DNA from 4 places in the Pantoea sp. X-Soil-ISGK-421 genome. Region 3 is predicted to be linked to each of the others. Evidence: predicted binding sites of a transcription regulator. Region 3 holds the regulator's gene; each other region holds the start of a gene.
The links. The regulator CRP, encoded in region 3, controls carbon source genes, mostly activating them, when cyclic AMP is high. The targets are predictions, from matches to a motif close to ATGTGANNNNNNTCACAT.

Region 1 (5,900 bases), 2.3 Mb from region 3:
GTTTCGCTACTGAGGTCAGTGAAGCTACCGCACCTTTCTGATCACGGCCGTGCATTGGGTTAGCACCCGGCCCGAATGGCGCACCAGCACGACGACCATCTGGGGTATTACCGGTTTTCTTACCATAAACCACGTTTGAAGTGATGGTCAGTACCGATTGTGTTGGTACCGCATTACGGTAAGTCTGAAGTTTCTGAATTTTCTTCATGAAACGTTCAACCAGATCGCAGGCCATATCATCAACACGCGAGTCGTTGTTACCAAACTGCGGATATTCACCTTCAATCTCAAAATCTACCGCTAAGCCATCTTCATCACGGATGGTTTTCACTTTGGCGTATTTGATGGCAGAGAGTGAGTCAGCCGCAACAGATAGGCCTGCGATACCACATGCCATGGTGCGATAAACGTCACGATCGTGCAGCGCCATCAGTGAAGCCTCGTAGCTGTACTTGTCGTGCATGTAGTGAATGATATTCAGGGAGGTGACGTACTGCTTAGCCAGCCAGTCCATGAAGTGATCCAGGCGCTCCATCACGATGTCGAAATCAAGAATCTCGTCAGTGATGGGAGCTTCTTTCGGACCCACCTGCATTTTCAGCTTCTCATCAACGCCACCGTTGATTGCATACAGCAGTGTTTTTGCCAGGTTGGCACGCGCGCCGAAGAACTGCATCTGCTTACCGACAATCATTGGGCTAACGCAGCAGGCGATAGCATAGTCATCGTTGTCGAAGTCAGGACGCATCAGGTCATCATTCTCATACTGTAATGATGACGTATCGATAGAAACTTTTGCCGCGTATTTCTTGAAGTTAACTGGCAATTTTTCTGACCACAGAATGGTCATGTTTGGTTCCGGAGATGGACCCATGGTGTAAAGCGTATTCAGGAAACGGAAGGTGCTTTTGGTCACCAGCGTACGGCCATCGACGCCCATACCGGCCAGTGATTCTGTTGCCCAGATTGGGTCACCAGAGAACAGCTCATCGTATTCAGGCGTACGCAGGAAGCGTACCATGCGCAGTTTCATCACCAGATGGTCAATCAGTTCCTGAGCATCTTCTTCAGTCAGTTTACCTGCCTGAATATCACGATCGATGTACACATCCAGGAAGGTCGATACGCGACCAAAGGACATCGCTGCACCGTTCTGTGATTTAACCGCAGCGAGATAGCCGTAGTAAGTCCACTGAACTGCTTCTTGTGCATTGGTGGCTGGCAGCGAAATATCTGAACCATATTTAGCGGCCATCTCTTTAATCTGACCCAGCGCGCGGTGCTGCTCAGAAATCTCTTCACGCAGACGAATGGTGGCTTCCAGATCTACACCGTTCTCCATATCGCTCTGAAGAGAGTTGAACTGCGCGACTTTGTCTTTCATCAGATAGTCGATGCCGTACAGCGCAACGCGACGGTAATCCCCAATGATACGGCCACGACCATAAGCATCGGGCAGGCCAGTTAGCACGCCTGATTTACGGCAGCGCATGATGTCTGGGGTATAAACATCGAATACGCCTTGGTTGTGGGTTTTACGATAATCGGTAAAGACTTTTTTCAGCGCTGGGTCGAGTTCACGGCCATAAACTTTGCATGAGCCCTCAACCATCTTGATGCCACCAAACGGGATAATGGCACGTTTTAAAGGCGCTTCAGTTTGCAGGCCAACGATTTTTTCCAGGGACTTGCTGATGTACCCCGCATCGTGAGAGGTAATGGTTGATGCCAGATCGGTGTCAAAATCAACCGGCGCGTGAGTGCGGTTTTCGATTTTGATGCCTTCAAGCACGCTGTCCCACAATTTAGTGGTTGCTGGAGTCGCGCCTGCAAGGAAGGATTCGTCGCCTTCATACGGTGTATAGTTTTTCTGGATAAAGTCACGGACGTTGACGCTATTCTGCCATTCGCCGGCGCTAAATCCTTCCCAGGCTGACGCCATTTTTTCATTCAGTTCGGACATGATATACCTGCCTTATTTAGGGAGACTTTGACGTATGGCGCACTGACTCAGCACGCCCGTACTAATTCATTAATGCACCGGCTCATCACCACGCAGATAGATTACCCAGTAGGTCAAACCGACTAATAATCCGCCGCCAATAATGTTGCCGATGGTCACGGGAATAAGGTTATTAAGAATAAAATCGCTAACGCTAAGTGATGGAAACTGTGCGGCACTGGCACCGGCCATTTGCCAAAATTCAGGGCTGGCGAAATCGCGAATAACGATGGCCATTGGGATCAGGAACATGTTGGCGATGCTGTGTTCAAAACCGCAGGCGACAAACATCGCTACCGGTAAGATCATCGCAAACATCTTATCCATCAAACTGCGACCGGAGTAACTCATCCATACTGCCAGGCAAACCATCAGATTGGCGAGGGTGCCGAGACTGACAGCTTCAATAAAGGTGTGATGCATTTTATGGTCAGCGGTTTGCAGGACGTTCAAACCCCAGGCACCATTCGCCACCATGTGTTCTCCGGCTAACCAGATCAGCGCGACAAAGAACAGCGCGCCAAACAGGTTTCCAATATAAACGGTCAACCAATGTCGACCCAACTGCAGCCAGGTAATTCGACCGCTGGCTTTAGCCACTACGATGAGCACGGTTGAGGTGAACAAATCAGCACCGCAAACCACCACCAGCATTAAACCTAGCGAGAAACAAATGCCGCCGATCAGTTTTGCTATGCCATAGGGCATTGCTCCACTTCCGGTGGTAGCAGTGATATAGAAGACAAACGCGATTGAGATAAATACGCCAGCAGTGATGGCAAGGAAGAATGTAGTTAAAGGACGTTTAGTAGCTTTATATATGCCGGCTTCTTCTGCAACTTTCGCCATTGCCGCCGGTAATAATGAATTAAAAGGGTTGTCAGCTTTCACACTAACGCTCTCCAAAAATTGCCTGTAAAGATACTAACAAAGGAGTATAGGTCAGAAATTGATGTGGATCATATTTGCCCGGAAGGTTGACGATAAGCGAAGCGATAATTAGTCTTTTTTTATATTAAACCACTGAATTTAATGAAATAAATAATTTTTAATTAATGCAAAATAAGTTGAAGGGGATGGTGGTGAAGGCTTGGTTCTGTTAAATTTCATTAACGATTGAAGCTGAACTGTTATTTAATAATGTATTTTACTCTCTATGCATAACCCTTATAAAAAAATGGCACTGATTTTATCAGTGCCATTTACGCTTCCGCTAATTTTTATCAATAATCATTAATGAGTGAAGTTTATTTTTATGCCCAATAACGACGTTTAGCGGTCTGCAATTTTTCATAGGCAGCTAACAGGGACTGATGCGCAGGGAAAGCTTTCAGGTCCAGATCGACAGCTTGCAATCCATAGAATGGCGCTTCACCACTGATTGCGGCGGAAGCTGCATCAACAGCTGCTTGTCCATACATACGAACAAAGGCGCGATGGTATTGAAGAGGATCGCGCTCCTCTTCCATCGCCAGCAACAGCAAAGTTTGCAGGCAGCGATAATAATTAGCGCGCTCTTCACTAAAGATTGACTGATTGAATTCCATCGTCCATTCAGTCCAGATAAGCGCCTGATCCAGGTCGCCTCCGGCCAAAGCCAGCATCGCTTTCAGCTCACCAATACGCAGCGTATACCAGCCATTGTCTTTACCAGATGCAAGACCCAACAGTTCGCGCACGCGGGTAAAGTCATCATGACCTTCCTCATCCAGCTGCACGATCAGATCGAGATAAGCTTCGGGTTCCCATTGGCTTTCTGGCAACGCCAGCAGCGTTTCGCGCAGCGGTGCGCCCATGCTGTTATTCGCCAGCAGCAGATCTTCTGCCGGATAAATGTCCGACATGCCCGGCACGATTATACGGCAGGCGTACACGCTAAGATGTTCGTAATCGGCGATGTATACTTCTTTGTCTTCCGCGCGGAAGATCGCCATTAGGGTGTCGAACTCTTCGTGAGTCGTACCTGCAAAGCTCCAGTCAACGAAGGGATAATCCGCATCGTCTTTAAACAGGTCCCAGGAAATCAGACCGCTTGAATCAATGAAGTGCGTTTCCAGATTAGCGTGCTCTGCCACCTCTTCATCGTCAAATGTCGGTGGAGTGAACACGTCGAGATCTTTCAAACCACGGCCTTGCAGCAGTTCGGTTACGGTACGCTCTAGCGCCACGCCAAAGTCGGGATGTGCGCCGAAGGAAGCAAAACAGGTGCCGTTTGCCGGATTAAACAGTACTACACAAATCACCGGATATTTGCCGCCCAGAGAAGCGTCATAAGAGAAAATTGGGAAACCTTCCGCTTCCAAACGTTCAATCGCCTCAATCACGTCAGGGTAACGCTGCATCACTGCTTCAGGGATTTCTGGCAGGCTAATAGATTCCGCGATGATACGATTCTTGATATGACGCTCAAAAACTTCAGACAGGCCCTGCACACGCGCTTCGTTCGCGGTGTTACCGGCAGACATGCCGTTCGAAACGTACAAGTTACCGATGATATTCATCGGGATATAAACCGTTTGCTGGTCAGATTGACGAGTAAAGGGCAAACCACAAATACCGCGCTCGTCATTGCCCGATTGCAGATCAATCAGCTCAGAAGCCCCCAGGCTTTCTTCGGGATCGTAAAATTCGCGCAGACGCGCATCCAGAATGCCGTCCGGCAGGCTGTCATCCTCTGTGAGCGGGAACCACTTTTCATTCGGATAGTGAACAAAATCACCATTGGCGATTGATTTACCTAACCAGAAATCGGCGAAGAAGTAGTTGGTCGAGAGACGCTCAAAATATTCACCCAGCGCAGAAGCCAGAGCGGCCTTTTTGCTGGCACCTTTGCCATTTGTAAAGCACAGCGGGCAGTCGCGATCGCGAATGTGCACTGACCAGACGTGTGGCACCGGATTCAGCCAGGAAGCTTCTTCAATATTGAAACCAAGGTCTTGCAGTTTCTGCTGGAAGCGTGCAATGGAATCTTCCAGTGCGGCGTCTTTTCCGGGGATAAACGTTTGCGTCATGGTGGCGCTCTCTTAAGTCAATGGGGTGGGCGTAAAGCGCGCAATAATACGGGTTTTATACTTGCTTCGCTATTCAGTCCGCCAAATTTATCTCAGTCTGGCTAAGGTTTTTACACCCTTTGGCTTCCAGATTTTTCTTTCTGAAACCGCCTCACAAAATTCCGCGGCTTAATGCATTTATGACATAAGCTGCGGTGGGGCTGGCTCTGGAAATGTGATCGCCGCCGGATTAATGATTGCAGCCATCTGGAGGCAATGATAAAACCGGTGAGGTATTCATAACCGTTCGATATGACAGTGGTGAGGGGAAATGACTCAGGTTTATAATTTTAGCTCTGGCCCGGCTATGCTGCCGGTAGAAGTGCTCCGTCGCGCAGAACAAGAACTGACAAACTGGCACGGGTTAGGCACCTCGGTGATGGAGATCAGTCACCGTAGTAAAGAGTTTATTGCTGTTGCGGAAGCAGCAGAACAAGATTTTCGCGATCTGCTGAAGATCCCATCCAACTACAAAGTTTTATTCTGCCACGGTGGTGCCCGTGCACAGTTCGCTGCAATCCCCGGCAACTTGCTGGGTGACGCTAAAACCGCGGATTATATTGACGGCGGTTACTGGGCTCATAGCGCAATTAAAGAAGCCGAAAAATTCTGTTCGCCTAATACGATTGATATTAAAACCACGCGTGAGGGTAAGCGTGCTTTATTACCGATGCGTGAATGGCAGTTAAATGATGATGCGGCTTATGTCCATTTCTGCCCGAACGAAACTATTGATGGCATTGCCATTGATGAAGAGCCGCAATTTGGCGATAAAATCGTAGTTGCTGACCTCTCTTCTACTATTCTGTCTCGTCCAATCGATGTGAGTCGCTATGGCGTTATTTATG
Region 2 (5,900 bases), 1.7 Mb from region 3:
GAAGAGAACCTGCGCGTGGTGCTATCGAAACTGTATGAACACAACACGGTGTGGATGCCAATCGTTGATGAAGAAGGCCGCTACAGTGGTGAGATATCGCAGGACTATATTGCGGACTATCTCAGTTCTGGACGTACGCGCCGGCGGTTGAATCCTTAATTCTTCGAGCAGTCGCCGAGGGGCATATGGCAGATCGTAAAGTCGCCATAAATCATCCCTGAGGCTCAGCCCGCGCCTTCCCTGGCGCGGGATGCTTTACTCCTCTGCCATATGCCCCTCGGCTCATTCATACCGTGCGCTCAGTTAACGCGATTCCTCAGCCGTTTCTGTCCCTATCGCTTCGCTGCGCTCTGAAGGCAGGACGATATTCAACATAATCGCCAGCAGTCCGCCGGTGGTCACCGCATGACCAAATAAATTGCTCACTAGCATGGGGAACTGTTTCAGCACCTCAGGCACCGCTTCGACGCCCAGGCCGATACCAAACGATACGGCAACAATCAGCATTTCACGACGCCCCAGCGGCGTTTGCGTCATAACGCGAATACCGGCCGCGACCACACTACCAAACATCACAATGGTGGCGCCGCCCAGCACCGGCGGTGGAATTTGCTGCAGCAAATAACCAATCGCCGGGAACATGCCGAGCAGCACCAGCATCACGCCGATCACCATGCCGACATAACGACTGGCGACACCCGTCATCTGGATAACGCCATTGTTCTGCGCAAAGGTGGTGTTAGGAAATGCGGAGAAAACGGCGGCGAGTAAGCAGCTGATACCGTCGGCGAAAATACCGCCCTGCATGCGGCGCTCAAATGCTTCGCCTTCAATCGGCTGGCGCGACAACATGCAGTTCGCGGTAAGATCGCCCACCGCTTCAATCACGGCAATCACCGATACCAGTGCGATGGGAATGAAGATGGTCCAGTCAAAAGCAAAACCAAAACGGAACAGCGCTGGCAAGACCAGCCACGGCGTATCCGCCATCGGCTTAAGGCTGAGATGACCGGTAAAGGCCGCCGCGATACAGCCCGCGGCAATACCGGCCACGACGGCAACCAGCCGCGTCCAGCGATTTTGCGAACGGTTAAGTACAATAATGACCAATAGCGTCAAGGCACCCAGCGCCAGATTGCCAGGCGCACCGAAATTGGTGGTGTTATGCCCGCCGGCCCAATCGGTGATGCTAACTTTAATCAGGCTAATACCAATCAACGTGATGACGGTGCCGGTGACGACCGGCGTCAACACTTTACGCAGTGGCGCGATGCAACGACTAATCAACATTGGAATCAGCGCCGCGACCAGGTTGCAGCCAAAAATCATCGCCATGATCTCTTCAGGCGATCCGCCACGCGCTTTTACCATCAGTCCGCCCGACAGAATCACGCCCAGAAAAGCAAAGCTGGTGCCTTGCAGGCAGATCATGCCTGCGCCAATGCCCATAAAGCGGCGTGCCTGCAGGAACGTACCGAGACCAGAAACTAACAGCGACATGCTGATCAGATAAGGGATCCACGCCTGTAATCCCAATACGGAACCAATAATGAGCGGCGGCGTGATGATGCCAACTACGCTGGCCAGCACATGTTGCAATGCGGCACAAAATGCAGGCAATGGACCAATACGGTCATTCAGCCCATACAACAAACCTTTCTCATCTGATTGCGACATACAGGTGCTCCGGCAAGATATTCATCAGAGCAGCTGATGCATGAATCACGCCAGAGGATGGGCTTAAGCAAAATTATCGAGTTAATAAATTGAAAATGAAAGGAAATAATTTAGCTAAGAGGATGGCTGAGCCTGAAATCTTAGGTTCAGCCACTGATCATTTGCTGCTTTTTGTTTCATCAGGCGGCGGGTTTTGCACTGTTGTCGTGCGAAACATTCGTATTGAGCAGCGCAATATTCAGATAGCCGCTCAATTCTCGTTGCTCAGCGCGCGGCAGGTAAGGCAACTCGCCTAATAAAGGTGCGCCCAGTTTTTTGCTAAGAACATCAATAATTTCAGCGTAATGCGCCAGACCGGGATTAATACGGTTTGCCACCCAACCCACCAACTGCAACCCATCCTGAGCAATAGCTTCGGCGGTCAGTAAAGCGTGGCTGATACAACCTTCCTTAATCCCGACAACCAACACAACCGGCAAATTCTCCTGACGCACCCAATGCGATAAAGGCTGCAAGTCATTCATTAAACTGCGCCAGCCGCCGGTGCCTTCCACCACCACGCGAGCGGCGCGCTCCTGCAAATCGTTAAGGCTGCGACTAAGCAATGAATAATCAATGCTTAGCGACGAGCTGGTGCTGATTTCATCCTCTTCCAGAGCGATAGGATTAACGGCGGGATAAGTAAGCGTGAGACCCGAAGCCTGTTGTAACAACAGTGCGTCTTTATTACGTAAGCCTTCAGGTGTGAGTTGCGCGCTTTTGGCGACAGGTTTGAAACCTGCAGCGCATAAATTCGCTTTGGCAAAGCACTGCAATAACGCGCGAGATACCACGGTTTTACCCACCGCGGTGTCGGTACCGGTGACAAAAAGCGTTTTCACCCTTTTCCTCCTTCATTAAAGCGATGTGTAACGTGCGAAGGAGGCAGTTTAAGGAAATGTTTTCACGGGCAGATTGCGTTAGGACAAACTTAAGGTGAGCTTTAATTATCCCTGCAACAGTTTTACCAATAAATGGCCGCTATAGAGCGCATCTTTTATGAGTGCAGCGCCACCAAAGGTGCCAGGATCGCTGAAAGCCGTTGGTGTGAGCTGGATTTCACGGCTGTAAGCAGGCAATGCCTGCTGACGAATGGTACTGCTCACCGCAGGGAAAAGCACATCAGCGGCCTTATTTAGCGGCGAACCGATAAGGATTTGTTGAGGATTAAAGATGTTTACCATCATCGCCAGCATGCGGCCAATATGATGTCCTACGCCAGCAATCACATCGCGAGCCAAGCGATCACCCTGCTGTGCCGCTTCGCATAAGCTTTCGATCGTCAACGGCGTGTGATGCAATAAACTGTCGGGCTGCGACGGCAAACGCTGTGCCGTGAGATTAAGCAAACTTCCGATACTGGCGACGGTTTCCAGACAGCCGTTATTGCCGCAGTAGCATTGCTGGCCGTAAGGATCGATTTGCGTATGGCCTATTTCCACCAGCGTTCGACCATTTTTATGCAGCAATTGTCCGCCGCTGATCACGCCGGCACCGACGGTTTCATCAATCACTATCTGAATCACGTGTTGCGCGCCACTGGATGCGCCAAACAACGCTTCGGCTAACGTCCAGGCAGAAATGTCATGCTGCACAAACACCGGTAAACCGGTGCGCTGCGCCAGGGTTTCTGCCAGCGGCATATCCTGAACGTCGTAACCCGGCATACGATGCACTATGCCAGAAGCGGCGTTGATCAAACCCGGCAAGGTAATGGCGATGGCGGTTAACCGTTCCAGTTTGCTTTGATGGCGAATAAAGAAGTCATTCACCATCTCCTGCAAGGTTTGCAGCAGCGGTTTTTCGGCGGTGGCATGCAGCGGCAAACGATCTTCCTGCAATGCACGGCTGCTGAGATCGCGCAGCGTCAGCGTAATGAATCCGGGCTGAATGCGTACGGCGAGATAGTGCCAGGCGAGAGTGTCGAGGATCAAACCAATCGCTGGGCGACCGCGGCTGCCCGGTTCCTGAAATTCGGTTTCCTGTACCAGATGAGCATCGAGCATTTCACGCACGATTTTGGTAATGCTGGCGGGTGCTAACTGGGCACGTTTAGAAAGCTCAATACGCGAAATCGGGCCGTAAAGGTCAATCAGTCGGTAAACCACACCTGCGTTGGTCTGTTTTATCTGATCAATATGACCAGGTTGACTGTACAGATTCACGCCCTACTCCCATTATTTTCGCGCTTCTAAATAAACAACAGCTATGGTGATGCAGATTGGCTGGGAACGTCAAATATTTGATTAGAAATGTGATTTATCGCACATAAACTTTGCCCCCAACTTAATGCGTTGGGTTAATTCTCCGCGTTTTGCAGCATCAACGACATCATGTTGGTCATTTGCGCCGTTGGTTCTCGCGTCGCCGACCAGACCAACCAAACCTCAGAAATCGCGTCACTCTCCTGTAAAGGGATCCACACCACATCGGCCAGACGCGCCCGACGGAATGACGCCGGCAGAATCGACACGCCCAGCCCTGTTGCCACCAGGCCCAGAATAGTCATCGCCTCGCCCACTTCCTGAGTAATAAAGGGTTTAATTTGATAGCGATGCAGCAGCGCCAGGATTTCACCGTATAACGCGGTGCCACCCTGCGGATCGAAAAACACAAATGGCTCATTGGTTAACGCCTGAATAGAAATCGACTCAGCATCGGCCAGCGGATGCGCCCAATGCACCACCGCACACAGCGGTTCGCGCAGTAATACGCGGTGCTGCAAATCGTTGGGCAGCGGCGTATTGCGCATCACGCCAAGATCCAGTCGATCATCGTGCAAAGGCGCCAGTTGCTGCCGCGTGTTGTTCTCCTGCATCTGAATGTGCACTTCCGGCCAACGCTGGCGGAATTGATACAACGCATCTGAAACCAGGCCGGTAAAGGGAGCTGAGGAGGTAAAGCCAATACGCAACTCACCTTCCTGTCCCGTATGCACGCGCGCAGCGCGACGGGCAGCCTGTTCGACTTGCAGCAAAATGGCTCGCGCGTCCTGTAAAAACAGCGCACCGGCGGGCGTGATTTGTACGCTGCGATTGGTGCGGGTAAACAGCTGCGCGCCAATTTCCTGTTCCAGTTGCTGAATTTGCTGGCTTAACGGCGGCTGCGAAATGTTGAGTCGCTGCGCGGCCCGCCCAAAATGCAGTTCTTCCGCGACGGCAATGAAATAGCGTAAATGGCGCAACTCTACATTCATATTTTAAACGTCTTATTTGAGATTATTAATATATTGTACAACCTATTATCCCTTTCCTACAGTAACGCCATGATTGCTTAAACGAGGATGTTCCGTGAGTCGCTCTTCCCAGGCGGTGATACTCGATGAAGACGAGTTATCCGTAAAGCCTGCTCCAGCTACAACCCCTTCAGAATGGATTGAACGCGGATCGCCGCAGTTTATGCGCGTGACGCTGGCCTTGTTTTCCGCCGGCCTTGCTACTTTCGCCCTGCTCTATTGCGTGCAGCCCATTCTGCCGGTGCTTTCGCAGCAATTTGGCGTTTCCCCGGCGCAAAGCAGCATTTCTCTCTCGTTATCGACCGGCTTAATGGCACTGGGCTTACTGTTTACTGGTCCGCTGTCGGATGCGATTGGGCGTAAATCGGTAATGGTTACCGCGTTAATGCTGGCCGCCATCTGTACCTTGATTTCCGCCACCATGAGCAGCTGGCAAGGGATTTTGCAGATGCGCGCGCTGATTGGGTTATCGCTGAGCGGTGTTGCGGCCGTTGGCATGACTTATCTAAGTGAAGAGATTCATCCGCGCGTCATCGCCTTTTCCATGGGACTGTATATTAGCGGTAACTCGATAGGCGGCATGAGCGGACGCTTGTTAACCGGTGTATTGACCGATTTCTTCTCGTGGCGCGTTGCGGTAGGCGTCATTGGTTGCTTCGCGTTGGCGGGCGCGCTGATGTTCTGGAAAATTTTGCCCGCGTCACGTCATTTCCGTCCGGCCTCATTACGTCCGCGCAGTTTGCTGATCAATTTCCGTCTGCACTGGCGCGATAAAGGTCTGCCGCTGCTGTTTGCTGAAGGCTTTCTGCTGATGGGCGCGTTCGTCACCCTGTTCAACTATATTGGTTATCGCCTGCTAAGCGCGCCGTGGTCGCTGAGCCAGGCGGTGGTGGGTTTGCTCTCGGTGGTCTATCTGACGGGTTCATGGAGTTCCCCGAAAGCGGGTGCG
Region 3 (5,900 bases):
GGATGAGATCATGGGTTTCCGCCATCGTCGCTTGTCGCTGGAAGGCGTGCAGTTTCATCCGGAAAGCATTCTCAGTGAGCAAGGGCATCAGCTGCTGGCTAATTTCCTCAACGCGTAACTTATGTTTGCCTTCGTGTGATTTTTTATGCATATTTTGTGATTATAATTTCACATCAGCTCAACAAATAACCCGATGAGGTCGTCAATGGCAGCGGAAAAACTAGCGGTAACCCGGGAAACGTTCGATAACGTTATTTTGCCTGTTTATGCACCTGCGCAGTTTGTGCCGGTTAAAGGCAAAGGCAGCCGAGTGTGGGATCAGCAGGGCAAAGAGTATATCGATTTCTCCGGCGGTATCGCGGTGACTGCATTGGGCCATTGCCATCCGGCGCTGGTGGAAACGCTGAAAACGCAGGGCGAAACGCTGTGGCACACCAGCAACGTGTTCACCAACGAACCGGCGCTGCGTCTGGCCAGCAAACTGATCGCTGCTACCTTTGCCGATCGGGTATTTTTCGGTAACTCCGGTGCGGAAGCCAACGAAGCGGCATTCAAGCTGGCGCGTTATTACGCCTGTAAAAAACACAGCCCGTTCAAAAGCAAAATCATCGCCTTTCACAATGCCTTCCACGGCCGCACGCTGTTTACCGTGTCGGTTGGTGGCCAACCGAAATACTCCGATGGTTTCGGTCCAAAACCGGCGGATATCGTGCATGTGCCGTTCAACGATCTTGAGGCGGTCAAAGCGGTGATTGACGATCATACCTGCGCCATCGTGGTCGAGCCGATTCAGGGCGAAGGTGGCGTTGTGCCGGCTACGCAAGAATTTATGCAAGGTCTGCGCGCGCTCTGTGATGAACACCATGCGTTGCTGGTGCTGGATGAAGTGCAGAGCGGCATGGGCCGCAGCGGCAAACTGTTTAGCTATGAACATTACGGCATTAAGCCCGATATCCTCACCACCGCGAAAGCGCTGGGCGGCGGATTCCCGGTGAGTGCGATGCTGACTACCAACGAAATTGCCTCGGTGATGGCGCCGGGCGTACACGGCACCACCTACGGCGGCAATCCGCTGGCCTGTGCGATTGCCGAAACCGCGTTGGATATCATCAACACGCCGCAAGTGCTGGCAGGTGTAGAAGCACGTCGTCAGCAATTTGTTGAAGCGCTGCAAGCCATCGACAGCAAATTCGCTATCTTTAGCGAGATTCGCGGCAAAGGTCTGCTGATGGGGGCCGCGCTGAAGCCGCAGTTTGCCAGCAAAGCGCGTGACATTCTCAACGCTTGCGCAGCGGAAGGGCTGATGATTCTCACTGCGGGCACCGATGTGATTCGTTTTGTGCCGTCACTGGTGATTGAACCTACCGATATCGCCGAAGGCATGACGCGTTTCGCCCGCGCGATTGAAAAGGTACTGGCCGCTTAATCCGCTTTAGGACGTAACACCTTGAGCCAGCGACCATGATGCGGTCGCTGGCTCCACGCCAGTGAAGAGATGGTGTGCATGACGTTAAGGTGCTGCAAGATCCGCTTCACATGCTGTTCGACAATCGTCACCGGCCCTTCATTAAGATTCTCCGGCGCCTCCAGAATATTACTGTCGTTGCCCGGCCCGTCATATGCCAGCCGCTGCTGACAACGCTGCAGCGCGATTTCACAGGATTGCAGATAACGTTCTGCCAGCTTCGCCGTCAACATGGTGTGTTCGCGCGCCAGGATCGTCATGGCGTTAATATGCTCGACAATGAACTGACTGTGCGTTACCCACATGCGCATATCTTTTAGATATTGCAGGTTAAAGCCCGGCTCGCTCGATGCCTGGTTCAATGAGTTGAACAGCGCATTGTGCGCCTGATTAACCTTCATGCGCTGATAAGCCAGTTTCTCGGGCGACTGTTCCGGTCCCAGCAACAGTCGCAAGGCATCCTGATACGCTTCCAGCGCATCGTGTGCGTTCTTGCGCAGCAGCCCGCTTTGCCACTGCGGCCACAACCAAATCATCCCGGCGAAGGCAATCAAACAGCCCATCAGGGTATCCATCATGCGTGGCAGTAAAAATTGCGCGCCGTTAAGTGACAGCAGCTGCAGCGAATACACTGCGGTGACGGTGAAGCCAATCATCGACCAGCCATAATATTTCCGCGTGATCAGATAACTTGCCAGCGTGATCCCCAGCATAAACAGCAGCGTGATCGATTCCGGCACCGCCAGCTGTAGCGAGGCGGCAGCGATCAGCAAACCCGCAAAGGTGCCCAGCGCACGGTGCTGAATACGCACGCGTGTCGCGCTGTAGCCGTTCTGGCTGACGAACATGATGGTCATCAGAATCCAGTAAGGTTTGGGAATGTTGAAGAACAGCGCCAACGCGCTGCCAAACATCAGCATCACGGCGAAACGAGCGGCGGTGCGTAACGCGGAAGATTTGAACGACAGATAACTGCGCAACGCCGGCAACAGCGGCAAACGGCGCTGGCGATCGGCCATCAGGTCACGTGTGTAGAGTGGCTTCTGCGTGCGCAACACGCGGGCGATGCGACTGAAGTGATACAGGCAGAAGTTGCCGACCGGATTATCCGGATGCTGGCGCGCAATTTTCTCCAGCGCGCCGAGCTGTTTCTCCATGTGAAAACGATCGGGTAATTGATGGTAGAGGATCGCATCGGCCAGCACGCGCAGCCGGGCTGAGATGATTTTGGCGTTCCAGCGAATCACCGCTTCGGCGTGGCTCTCCTCCACGAGCTTTTGCACCTCTTCGGGCTGATGCAAACTCACCGAGATGTGTTCCTGTAAATCCAGCGCCACCTGAAAAGCGCGTGTCAGACGTTTGTGGCTGTTATCACGGCTGGCCGACAACATGTGCATTTGCTGGTAGCAGGTCGTGATGAGATCGACCGCCTTTTGCTGGCGTGCCAGCAGGGGGGGCAGCGCTTTTTCCGGATCGGTCAACTGCGTCAGTAAGGTGTATTTGGCATCGCAATAATCGGCCAGCTCACGGAACAGCAGGCTAAGCGATTCGCGCATCGGCTGCTCTTTCCACAGCCAGAACCAGAACCAGTTGAACAAGCCGTACCACAGCGTGCCGCCTATGTAGAGCAGCGGCGGCACCCACATCGGCATGCGTCCCACTAAACTGAGCGTAAAGATGGCGGCGATTAACGTCGCGGGGAGCAGGCGCGCATGCAGTGGGCCGATTTCACCGGTCACGCCAATCAGCAGCGGCAGCGCCAGCAAAATCAGCGGCAGCGGAATTTGGTACGCGGTGAGGATTTGCATCAGGAAACTGCCGGTGGCAAACAGCGAACCCCCTACAATCAGGCGTTTGAAGAAGCGTTTGTGCGGCGTATCCAGCCCCGCCATATTGCAACAGGCAGGCACTAACGAGAACAGCAGACCTTTTTGCAGATCGCCAAACAGCCAGCCGAGAGCCACAGGCAGGCACAGCACCAGCGTTTGCCGCAGCGCATAGTTAACTTCAGGATGATAGATGATTCGGCGCCACATCAGCTCATCGCAAATAGAAACGGCGCGATGTTGCCATCACGCCGTGGGTGAGAAGAAATTAGCGGGTGCCGTAAACGACGATGGTTTTACCGTGTGCGGAGATCAGATTCTGATCTTCCAGCATTTTCAGGATACGACCCACGGTTTCGCGTGAGCAGCCCACGATCTGACCAATCTCCTGACGGGTGATTTTGATTTGCATCCCGTCCGGGTGAGTCATCGCATCTGGCTGTTTGGCCAGATTTAGCAGCGTTTGCGCGATACGTCCGGTCACATCGAGGAAGGCAAGGTTGCCCACTTTCTCAGATGTCACTTGCAGACGACGCGCCATTTGCGACGAAAGTCGCATTAAAATATCCGGGTTTACCTGAATCAGCTGACGGAATTTTTTGTATGAAATTTCAGCCACTTCGCAGGCAGACTTCGCACGCACCCAAGCACTGCGTTCCTGGCCTTCTTCGAAAAGACCGAGTTCGCCGATAAAATCTCCCTGATTGAGATAGGAGAGAATCATCTCTTTGCCTTCTTCATCTTTAATCAGTACCGCTACGGAACCTTTCACGATGTAGTACAGCGTTTCCGCTTTCTCACCCTGATGGATGAGCGTGCTTTTGGATGGATATTTGTGAATATGGCAATGGGACAGGAACCATTCGAGTGTAGGGTCTGTTTGCGGTTTGCCGAGAACCATTCGCTATTATCCTCTGTTGTAATCGTGCCCAAAATACAGGGGGCATTTTTCCCTGTCAGGCGGTTTAATCGTCGAGCGTTTCCAGTAAAGGAAAAATTATTCCGGGTGGACTCTTAAGCTACGCTTTTGATTCTTCCCGCCTTCGTCTGTAATGACGAAAATATTTTCAGCACTGTTTGTAGCACAGCTTTAGCGAGCTGTCTTGTGTTGTCTCGCTTCAGCAGAAGGGGGATTACTCTGGATTGCTGTTTGTCAGGTGAAAGCGTACTCTGGCGGCAAAACCGCCTCTTCAGGAGAAAGAATAATGCAGGCACGAGTGAAATGGGTGGAAGGTTTGACCTTTCTCGGAGAATCCTCATCCGGCCATCAGGTATTAATGGACGGTAATTCCGGTGATAAAGCGCCAAGTCCAATGGAGATGGTGCTGATGGCGGCGGGCGGTTGTAGCGCTATTGATGTGGTGTCGATCCTGCAAAAAGGGCGCAGCGATGTCGCCGATTGCGAAGTGAAACTCACTTCAGAACGTCGGGAAGAAGCGCCACGTATTTTTACCCACATCAATCTCCACTTCATCGTCAGCGGCAAAGCGTTGAGCGACAAGGCGGTTTCACGCGCTGTTGATTTGTCAGCGGAAAAATATTGCTCGGTGGCGATCATGCTGGGCAAAGGCGTGGAAATTACGCATAGCTACGAAGTGATCGCGCTTTAATGCTGGCAGGTGCGCATTAATGCGCACCCTACAAAACGCTCTCATTTCGTAGGGTCGCCATTCATGGCGACCAATGACACTCACTCAATCCGCTTCCCTTCAATGAGTCGCTGCACCAGCGGTAGCATAATCAGCTCCATCGCCAGTCCCATTTTTCCGCCCGGCACCACCAGCGTATTGATGTGGGAGATAAACGATCCCTGAATCATCGACAGGAGATAGGGGAACGCGATGCCTTCCAGACCGCGGAAATGAATCACTACGAAACTTTCGTCGAGCGACGGAATTTCGCGTGCCGCAAATGGGTTGGACGTATCAACGGTTGGCACACGCTGGAAGTTAATGTGGGTGCGTGAGAACTGTGGCGTGATGAAGTTGATGTAATCCTCCATCGAACGCACCACCGAATCCATCACCGCCTCACGCGAATGACCGCGCTCGCCCGTGTCGCGCACCAGCTTCTGAATCCACTCAAGATTAACAATCGGGACTACGCCAACCAGCAAATCGACATGCTCTGCGACATTTTGCTGCTGCGTGACCACGCCGCCGTGCAAGCCTTCATAGAACAGCACATCAGTGTTCTCCGGCAGCGGTTGCCAGGGGGTGAAAGTGCCCGGCACCTGATTCCACGGCACGGCTTCGTCGTATGTGTGCAAATATTTACGCGATTCGCCCAAACCGGTTTGGCCGTAATGCCTGAACGTCTGCTCAAGCAAGCCGAAGTCGTTGGCTTCCGGGCCGAAGTAACTGATATGGCGACCCAGATCGCGCGCCTTGCGGATCGCCATGTCCATTTCCGGACGCGTGAAGCGATGGAAACTGTCGCCTTCTACTTCCGCTGCATGCAAATTCAGCTGCTGGAAAATCTTACGGAAGGCAAGGCTGGTGGTAGTGGTTCCGGCGCCGCTGGAACCGGTAACGGCAATAATTGGATGCCTGGCTGACATAACAGAGCTCCCTGTGAGGTCCGGCGATGAGCATTGTTACCACGAATTG
Region 4 (5,900 bases), 1.5 Mb from region 3:
TACCCTCGGCGATCCTTCTCCTGAACTGTCGCTGAAAATCATCGATACCCTGGTGGAAGGCGGCGCAGATGCACTCGAACTTGGCATCCCGTTTTCGGATCCGCTGGCCGATGGCCCAACCATTCAGGGTGCGACGCTGCGTGCCTTTGCTTCTGGCACCACCGTGGCGCAGTGTTTTGAAATGCTGGCCACCGTACGCCAGAAATACCCTGACCTGCCGATTGGCTTACTGATGTACGCCAATCTGGTGTTCAGCAAAGGTATCGACAACTTTTATGCCCAGTGCGAGGCGGTCGGTGTGGATTCGGTGCTGGTTGCGGATGTGCCGCTGGAAGAGTCTGCGCCATTCCGTCAGGCTGCGATGCGCCACAATGTGGCACCGATCTTTATCTGTCCGCCAAATGCCGACGATGCGCTGCTGCGTGAAATTGCCGCGCATGGCCGCGGTTATACCTATCTGCTGTCTCGTGCGGGTGTAACCGGGTCGGAAAATCGTGCCAGTCTACCGCTGCATCACCTGATCGAAAAACTGCGTGAGTTTAACGCAGCCCCACCGCTGCAGGGCTTTGGGATTTCTGAACCTGGCCAGGTGAAAGAAGCGATCGCTGCGGGCGCGGCCGGCGCGATTTCCGGTTCGGCGATTGTGAAAATCATCGAGCGTAATCAGAACGATCCGACAACGCTGCTGAGCGAACTGAAAGCCTTTGTTAGCGACCTGAAAGCGGCCACCCACTAAAAGCATTCAGGGCCTTATTCGTCGACGCGGATAAGGCCTTACTACCCTCACAAACATCCCTCTGCCCATCTCCCCCTTAGTCTTCGCTTTTCCGGCCAGCTATAATCGCAATGAGATCAATAAATGGCATAAATCAGCTAATTTCATCTTTTTTGCACGCGGCGATTTGCCGATTTCGCAACGCCAGACCACAATTAACTGCGCCGCCCCGTTGCGGCGAAACATCATCTAAGACAGGGAGATAAACAATGAAATTTTTCAAAGTCGTTGCAGGATTTATGATGGCTGCGGTAATGGCGCTGGCTCTTAGCGCATGTGCACCAACAGCAACTAAAGAAGGCACTGGCGGTTACATCGACGATACGGTAGTCACCACCAAAGTGAAGGCTCAGCTGCTTAATGACGAAGCGCTGAAATCCACGGAAATCAACGTGGAAACCTTTAAGGGCAAAGTTCAGCTGAGCGGTTTTGTTAGCTCACCGCAGATGGCAAATCGCGCGGTTTCTGTCACGCGTAGTGTAGCGGGCGTGAAATCTGTGGTTAACAATATGCAGATCAAATAACACAACGGGCGACCTTCTGGTCGCCCGCTTCATTTCTGGTTGCCGATCAGAATCGATATCCCGCACCAAAGAAGAACACCCACGGATCAATACGCGTGTTGATGTTCTGCTGCTCACCGCCAGCTTTGAATTTCACTTCGGTATCAATGTCCATGTACCACAGCGATGCGTTCAGCATCCAGTCGCGGTTGATTTGATAATCCAGACCCACCTGGCCCGCCATGCCCCAGGAATCTTTAACGCTCAGGTCGCTTAAACCAGCATCCTCACCCGTTTGATTGAATTTGGCATCGTAGAAAGTGGTGTAGTTGATACCGAGGCCAACGTACGGGCGGACTTTGCTTTTGCTATCAAAGAAATAGTACTGCGCCATTAACGTTGGCGGCAGCTGGCGCACGGTGGCCAGATTTCCGGTGGCGCCGAGGCCAACCTTATGACGGAACGGGGTTGCAGCCAGCAGCTCAACGCCGATGTTATCCGTTGCCATATAGGTAAAGGTCAAACCCAACTGCGTATCGTTACTTACGTTAAAGCCGCCCATACCCAGCACATTGTCAGAGCCTTCGGTCGGACGGACGGTGGCGCTCCCTGCGCGCATAAAGAAATCACCGGCTTCATGAGCCAGAGCCAGTTGCGGAATTGCCAGCGCCATCAGCAGTGCGCATTTTGCCAGTTTCATAATCACTCCTTTGCCAAATAAAGATGGGTCTCAATGTTGAATGCGGCACAACATTTACCCCTTTTTTGGTAAAAGATCATCTGCATCAATATAAATTAATCACTTAAAAAACAATGAATTGATTCAGATCAATTTTGGCTTTACAGCGCGTAATAAAAGTCCGCTTGCGAAAATTTTTCGCCGTGATTATTTTACCTTTTCCCTGTGTGATTTTGGTTCGATGCCTTAGAGGTGGCGGGCGATCAGATGAGCGATTCACTAAATCCTTGCGTGACCTGTGGCGCATGCTGCGCGCACTTCCGTGTCTCTTTTTACTGGGCCGAAGCCGATGATGGCGCCGGTGCCGTTCCGGTTGAATTAACCGAACCGTTAACCCCGTTTATGCGCAATATGCGCGGCACCAACCAACGCCAGCCGCGCTGTGTTGCGCTGCAGGGCGAGGTCGGCGGCTGCGTCTCCTGCGGCATTTATCAGCAGCGCCCTTCGCCCTGTCGGGAGTTTTCGATGTCCGGCGAGAACGGTGAACTGAACGAAGCCTGCGATCGCGCCCGTGCTCGCTACGGTCTTCCTGCGCTTTTTAACCCTTCTTTACCTGAGATGACAGAAAGTTATCGCAATGCGGGTGCCAGCACGCCAGTAGAACATGTACAATCGCCGGGTTAATTAATCCGGTTCTTTCAAGGAGTTTACATGTCTATCACGGCAAGCTCGTTATACCGTGACACAGGAAATTTTTTGCGCCATCAGCTGGTTACTATTTTACTGCTGGCGCTGCTGACCTCGTTCATTACTGTGATCGTCGGCCACGCGTTAACGCCAGATGAAGACCAGCTCTCGTTGTTGAGCCAGTCAGATGACAGCGCATCGTCGCTGTTTGAGCTGGTACAAAATATGTCTCCGGATCAGCAGCGTATTTTGTTGCGTGCTTCCGCTGCTGGCACCTTTGCAGCGTTGGTAGGCAACACGCTGCTGCTGGGCGGCATGCTGCTCCTGATCCCGATGGTATCGGGCGGACAACGTGTCAGCGCGCTGCGCGCTATTGGTGCTTCTGCGCCAATCCTGCCTAAGCTGCTGCTGCAAACCTTCCTGATCACCCTGCTGGTGCAACTGGGCTTTATGGTGCTGATGGTGCCCGGTGTGATTCTGGCCATCCTGTTTTCGCTGGCGCCGGTGATTCTTGCCAATGAAAAGCTTGGCGTGATTGGCGCAATGCGCGCCAGCATGCGTCTCGCCTGGAAGAATATTAAGGTTATCGCACCCGCCATAGTTCTGTGGCTACTGGCCAAAATCGTGCTGATGTTCTTCTTTTCATCACTGACCGTACTGCCAGCGAATATCGCCTCCGTGGTGTTGAACGCGCTGGGTAATATGGTCTCCGCTGTGCTGATTATCTATCTGTACCGGCTGTATATGCTGTTACGTTAATCGTTATGGCGCTCACCCGAGCGCCATAACTGAATGCTCCTGCCCTAATTGGAAACGCTATGAAGCAGTTACTCGATTTTCTTCCCCTGGTGGTTTTCTTCATTTTCTACAAGCTCTACGACATCTTTGTCGCCTCTGGCGCATTGATCGTTGCCACCGGTCTGGCGCTGGTCGTTAGCTGGGTGCTTTACCGCAAGCTGGAAAAAATGACCATTTTCACCTTTGTGCTGGTTGCGGTCTTTGGCACCCTGACGCTGGTGTTCCATAACGATGAATTCATCAAATGGAAAGTCACGGTTATCTATTCTCTGTTTGCCGTCGCGCTACTCTATAGTCAGTGGTTCATGAAGCAACCGCTTATCCAAACCATGTTGGGTAAAGAGTTGCAACTGCCATCAGGGGTTTGGCGCAACCTCAACATTGCCTGGGCAATCTTCTTCCTTGCCTGTGGCTTAGCGAATATTTATGTTGCGTTTTGGTTATCGCAGGAATTTTGGGTTAACTTTAAAGTGTTCGGTCTAACCGGCCTGACCCTGCTCTTTACCCTGTTAAGCGGCGTGTATATCTGGCGACAGATGCCGCAACAAGAACAAAAATAATGCCACTCCGCCCGACAGCGTCGGGCTTCTCTTCACCTGCAGAAGAACTGAGCAATGGACGAAAAACATAAGTCGCCGCAAGGCGAGATGGTATTGCGTACTCTGGCCATGCCAGCGGATACCAATGCCAACGGTGATATTTTTGGTGGCTGGTTGATGTCGCAGATGGATATGGGCGGCGCAATCAAGGCCAAAGAGATTGCCGAAGGGCGCGTCGTCACCGTGCGCGTGGACGGAATGACGTTCTTAAAACCGGTGGCGGTTGGTGATGTGGTGAGCTGTTACGCGCGCTGCATCCGTACCGGCAACAGTTCTATGACCATCAATGTTGAAGTGTGGATTAAAAAAGTATCGTCCGAGCCTATCGGACAGACCTACTGCGCAACCGAAGCGGTATTTGTCTACGTCGCCGTTGACAACACCGGGCAATCTCGCCCTCTGCCGCCCGGCAGAAGCAATTTAAGCGATCTGTAACGCAAAAAAGCGGTCAACTGACCGCTTTTTTTCCTCTCAACCAAGAGTGCTTACTCAATATTGGCGCCGCCATTGATGCGGAACACAATATTCATAGTCAGGTTCTTGCCTGGACGACCCGGTTGATAGCGCCATTTCTTCATCGCCTGCTTAACCTCACGTTCGAACATATTGCGTGGTTCAGCCGACAAGATTTCAACGTTATCCACACGACCTTCGCTATCAACATCAAACTGCACGCGCACACGTCCCTCAACGCGCAATGCAAACGCTCGCGCCGGATAAGCAGGCTTGCTGACGTTCATCGCCTTCGGGCCATCAGAGATGCTCGGTGTTGCGGTCGGATTCGCCTTTGGTGCTGTCGTTGGGCGCGTCTGCGTGGTCGGCGCTTCCTGTTTAAACGGATTTTCCTGCGGCTTCACTTCCTGACGCGGTTTCGGTTCAACTTTCTTCTCAACCTTTGGCTTTGGTTTCGGTTTTGGCTTCGGCTTCGGTTCTGGCTTAGGAATCGGCACGGGCTCAACCTTTGGCGGCTCTGGTGCCACTTCTGGCTCTGGCTCAGGTTCTGGCGGCGGCGGTGTGACCTCAGCCGGTGCGGGTTCCGGTTGCACCTCCGGCGCGACCATCGTCACGCTAATGGGCTGAGACGCTTTTGGAACTTCAATGACCTGATGAAACGATGCATAGAGAATGCCAGCGATCAACGAACCGTGAAGTATCACGGATAAAATTACAGCAATAGGGGTACGTGTAGGCAAAGGCATAGTCAACGTGGTCATATCATTCATATTCATTGAGTGAAGGGGAGATTTTAAATGCAAATAGCAATCAGTTTCAATAAGGGATGTAAAAGCGCCCGTAGAAAGGCCTTTTTTAACCCTGATTGCGCTGAATGACTGCGTATTTATCTTTCGTTTGCACTCTGATTAACGATCACTTAACGTGTCACGCAATTTCGGCAAGTCTAACGGGAGTATCCCATCGTGCTTTACGTCATTTATGCGGAAGATACCGCTGATTCATTGGAAAAACGCAATTCGGTACGTCCCGCGCATCTTGCTCGTTTGAAGCTGTTGCAGGATGAAGGTCGACTGATTGCTGCGGGTCCGCTGCCAGCGGTGGACAGTAACGATCCAGGCCCGGCTGGTTTCACCGGTTCCGTGATTATCGCCGAATTCTCTTCACTGGAAGTCGCTGAATCATGGGCCAAGGATGATCCCTATATCGCTGCAGGCGTTTATGAAAAAGTCGCGGTTAAGCCATTCAAACGCGTCTTCTAATTTATGTGGCAGTCAGTTTTACTGCTGGTGATGGCATTAACCCTCATCGGCAGAGCACTTTGGGTATGGCGTCGGCAAGGCTGGCGCCACGCTCGGCAGCACATCGTGATGATGATTGTGCTGGCCGCAGCAGTGCAAATGGTC

Region 1: the regulator CRP is predicted to act here: its motif matches at 2,950-2,967, upstream of focA (formate transporter FocA).
Region 2: the regulator CRP is predicted to act here: its motif matches at 3,969-3,986, upstream of mlc (sugar metabolism global transcriptional regulator Mlc).
Region 4: the regulator CRP is predicted to act here: its motif matches at 2,095-2,112, upstream of ompW (outer membrane protein OmpW).

Annotation. Positions count from the first base shown of each region.
Region 1 covers NZ_AP035979.1:1,422,796-1,428,695, forward strand. Annotated here, with positions in the region: gene pflB (formate C-acetyltransferase) at 1-1,963, opposite strand, end outside; gene focA (formate transporter FocA) at 2,033-2,893, opposite strand; gene ycaO (30S ribosomal protein S12 methylthiotransferase accessory factor YcaO) at 3,256-5,013, opposite strand; gene serC (3-phosphoserine/phosphohydroxythreonine transaminase) at 5,324-5,900, shown strand, end outside.
Region 2 covers NZ_AP035979.1:2,057,194-2,063,093, forward strand. Annotated here, with positions in the region: gene osmV (osmoprotectant ABC transporter ATP-binding protein OsmV) at 1-159, shown strand, start outside; gene AC6I8K_RS09595 (nucleobase:cation symporter-2 family protein) at 304-1,677, opposite strand; gene bioD (dethiobiotin synthase) at 1,857-2,558, opposite strand; gene mlc (sugar metabolism global transcriptional regulator Mlc) at 2,664-3,881, opposite strand; gene AC6I8K_RS09610 (LysR family transcriptional regulator) at 4,016-4,912, opposite strand; gene ynfM (multidrug efflux MFS transporter YnfM/SxtP(Kp)) at 5,007-5,900, shown strand, end outside.
Region 3 covers NZ_AP035979.1:3,732,071-3,737,970, reverse strand. Annotated here, with positions in the region: gene AC6I8K_RS17335 (aminodeoxychorismate synthase component II) at 1-118, shown strand, start outside; gene argD (bifunctional acetylornithine/succinyldiaminopimelate transaminase) at 206-1,426, shown strand; gene AC6I8K_RS17325 (YccS/YhfK family putative transporter) at 1,423-3,501, opposite strand; gene crp (cAMP-activated global transcriptional regulator CRP) at 3,560-4,192, opposite strand; gene AC6I8K_RS17315 (OsmC family protein) at 4,497-4,901, shown strand; gene AC6I8K_RS17310 (phosphoribulokinase) at 4,982-5,851, opposite strand.
Region 4 covers NZ_AP035979.1:2,189,547-2,195,446, forward strand. Annotated here, with positions in the region: gene trpA (tryptophan synthase subunit alpha) at 1-736, shown strand, start outside; gene AC6I8K_RS10180 (BON domain-containing protein) at 985-1,299, shown strand; gene ompW (outer membrane protein OmpW) at 1,346-1,978, opposite strand; gene AC6I8K_RS10190 (YkgJ family cysteine cluster protein) at 2,225-2,641, shown strand; gene AC6I8K_RS10195 (YciC family protein) at 2,669-3,403, shown strand; gene AC6I8K_RS10200 (septation protein A) at 3,463-4,002, shown strand; gene yciA (acyl-CoA thioester hydrolase YciA) at 4,057-4,476, shown strand; gene tonB (TonB system transport protein TonB) at 4,527-5,255, opposite strand; gene AC6I8K_RS10215 (YciI family protein) at 5,460-5,756, shown strand; gene AC6I8K_RS10220 (hypothetical protein) at 5,760-5,900, shown strand, end outside.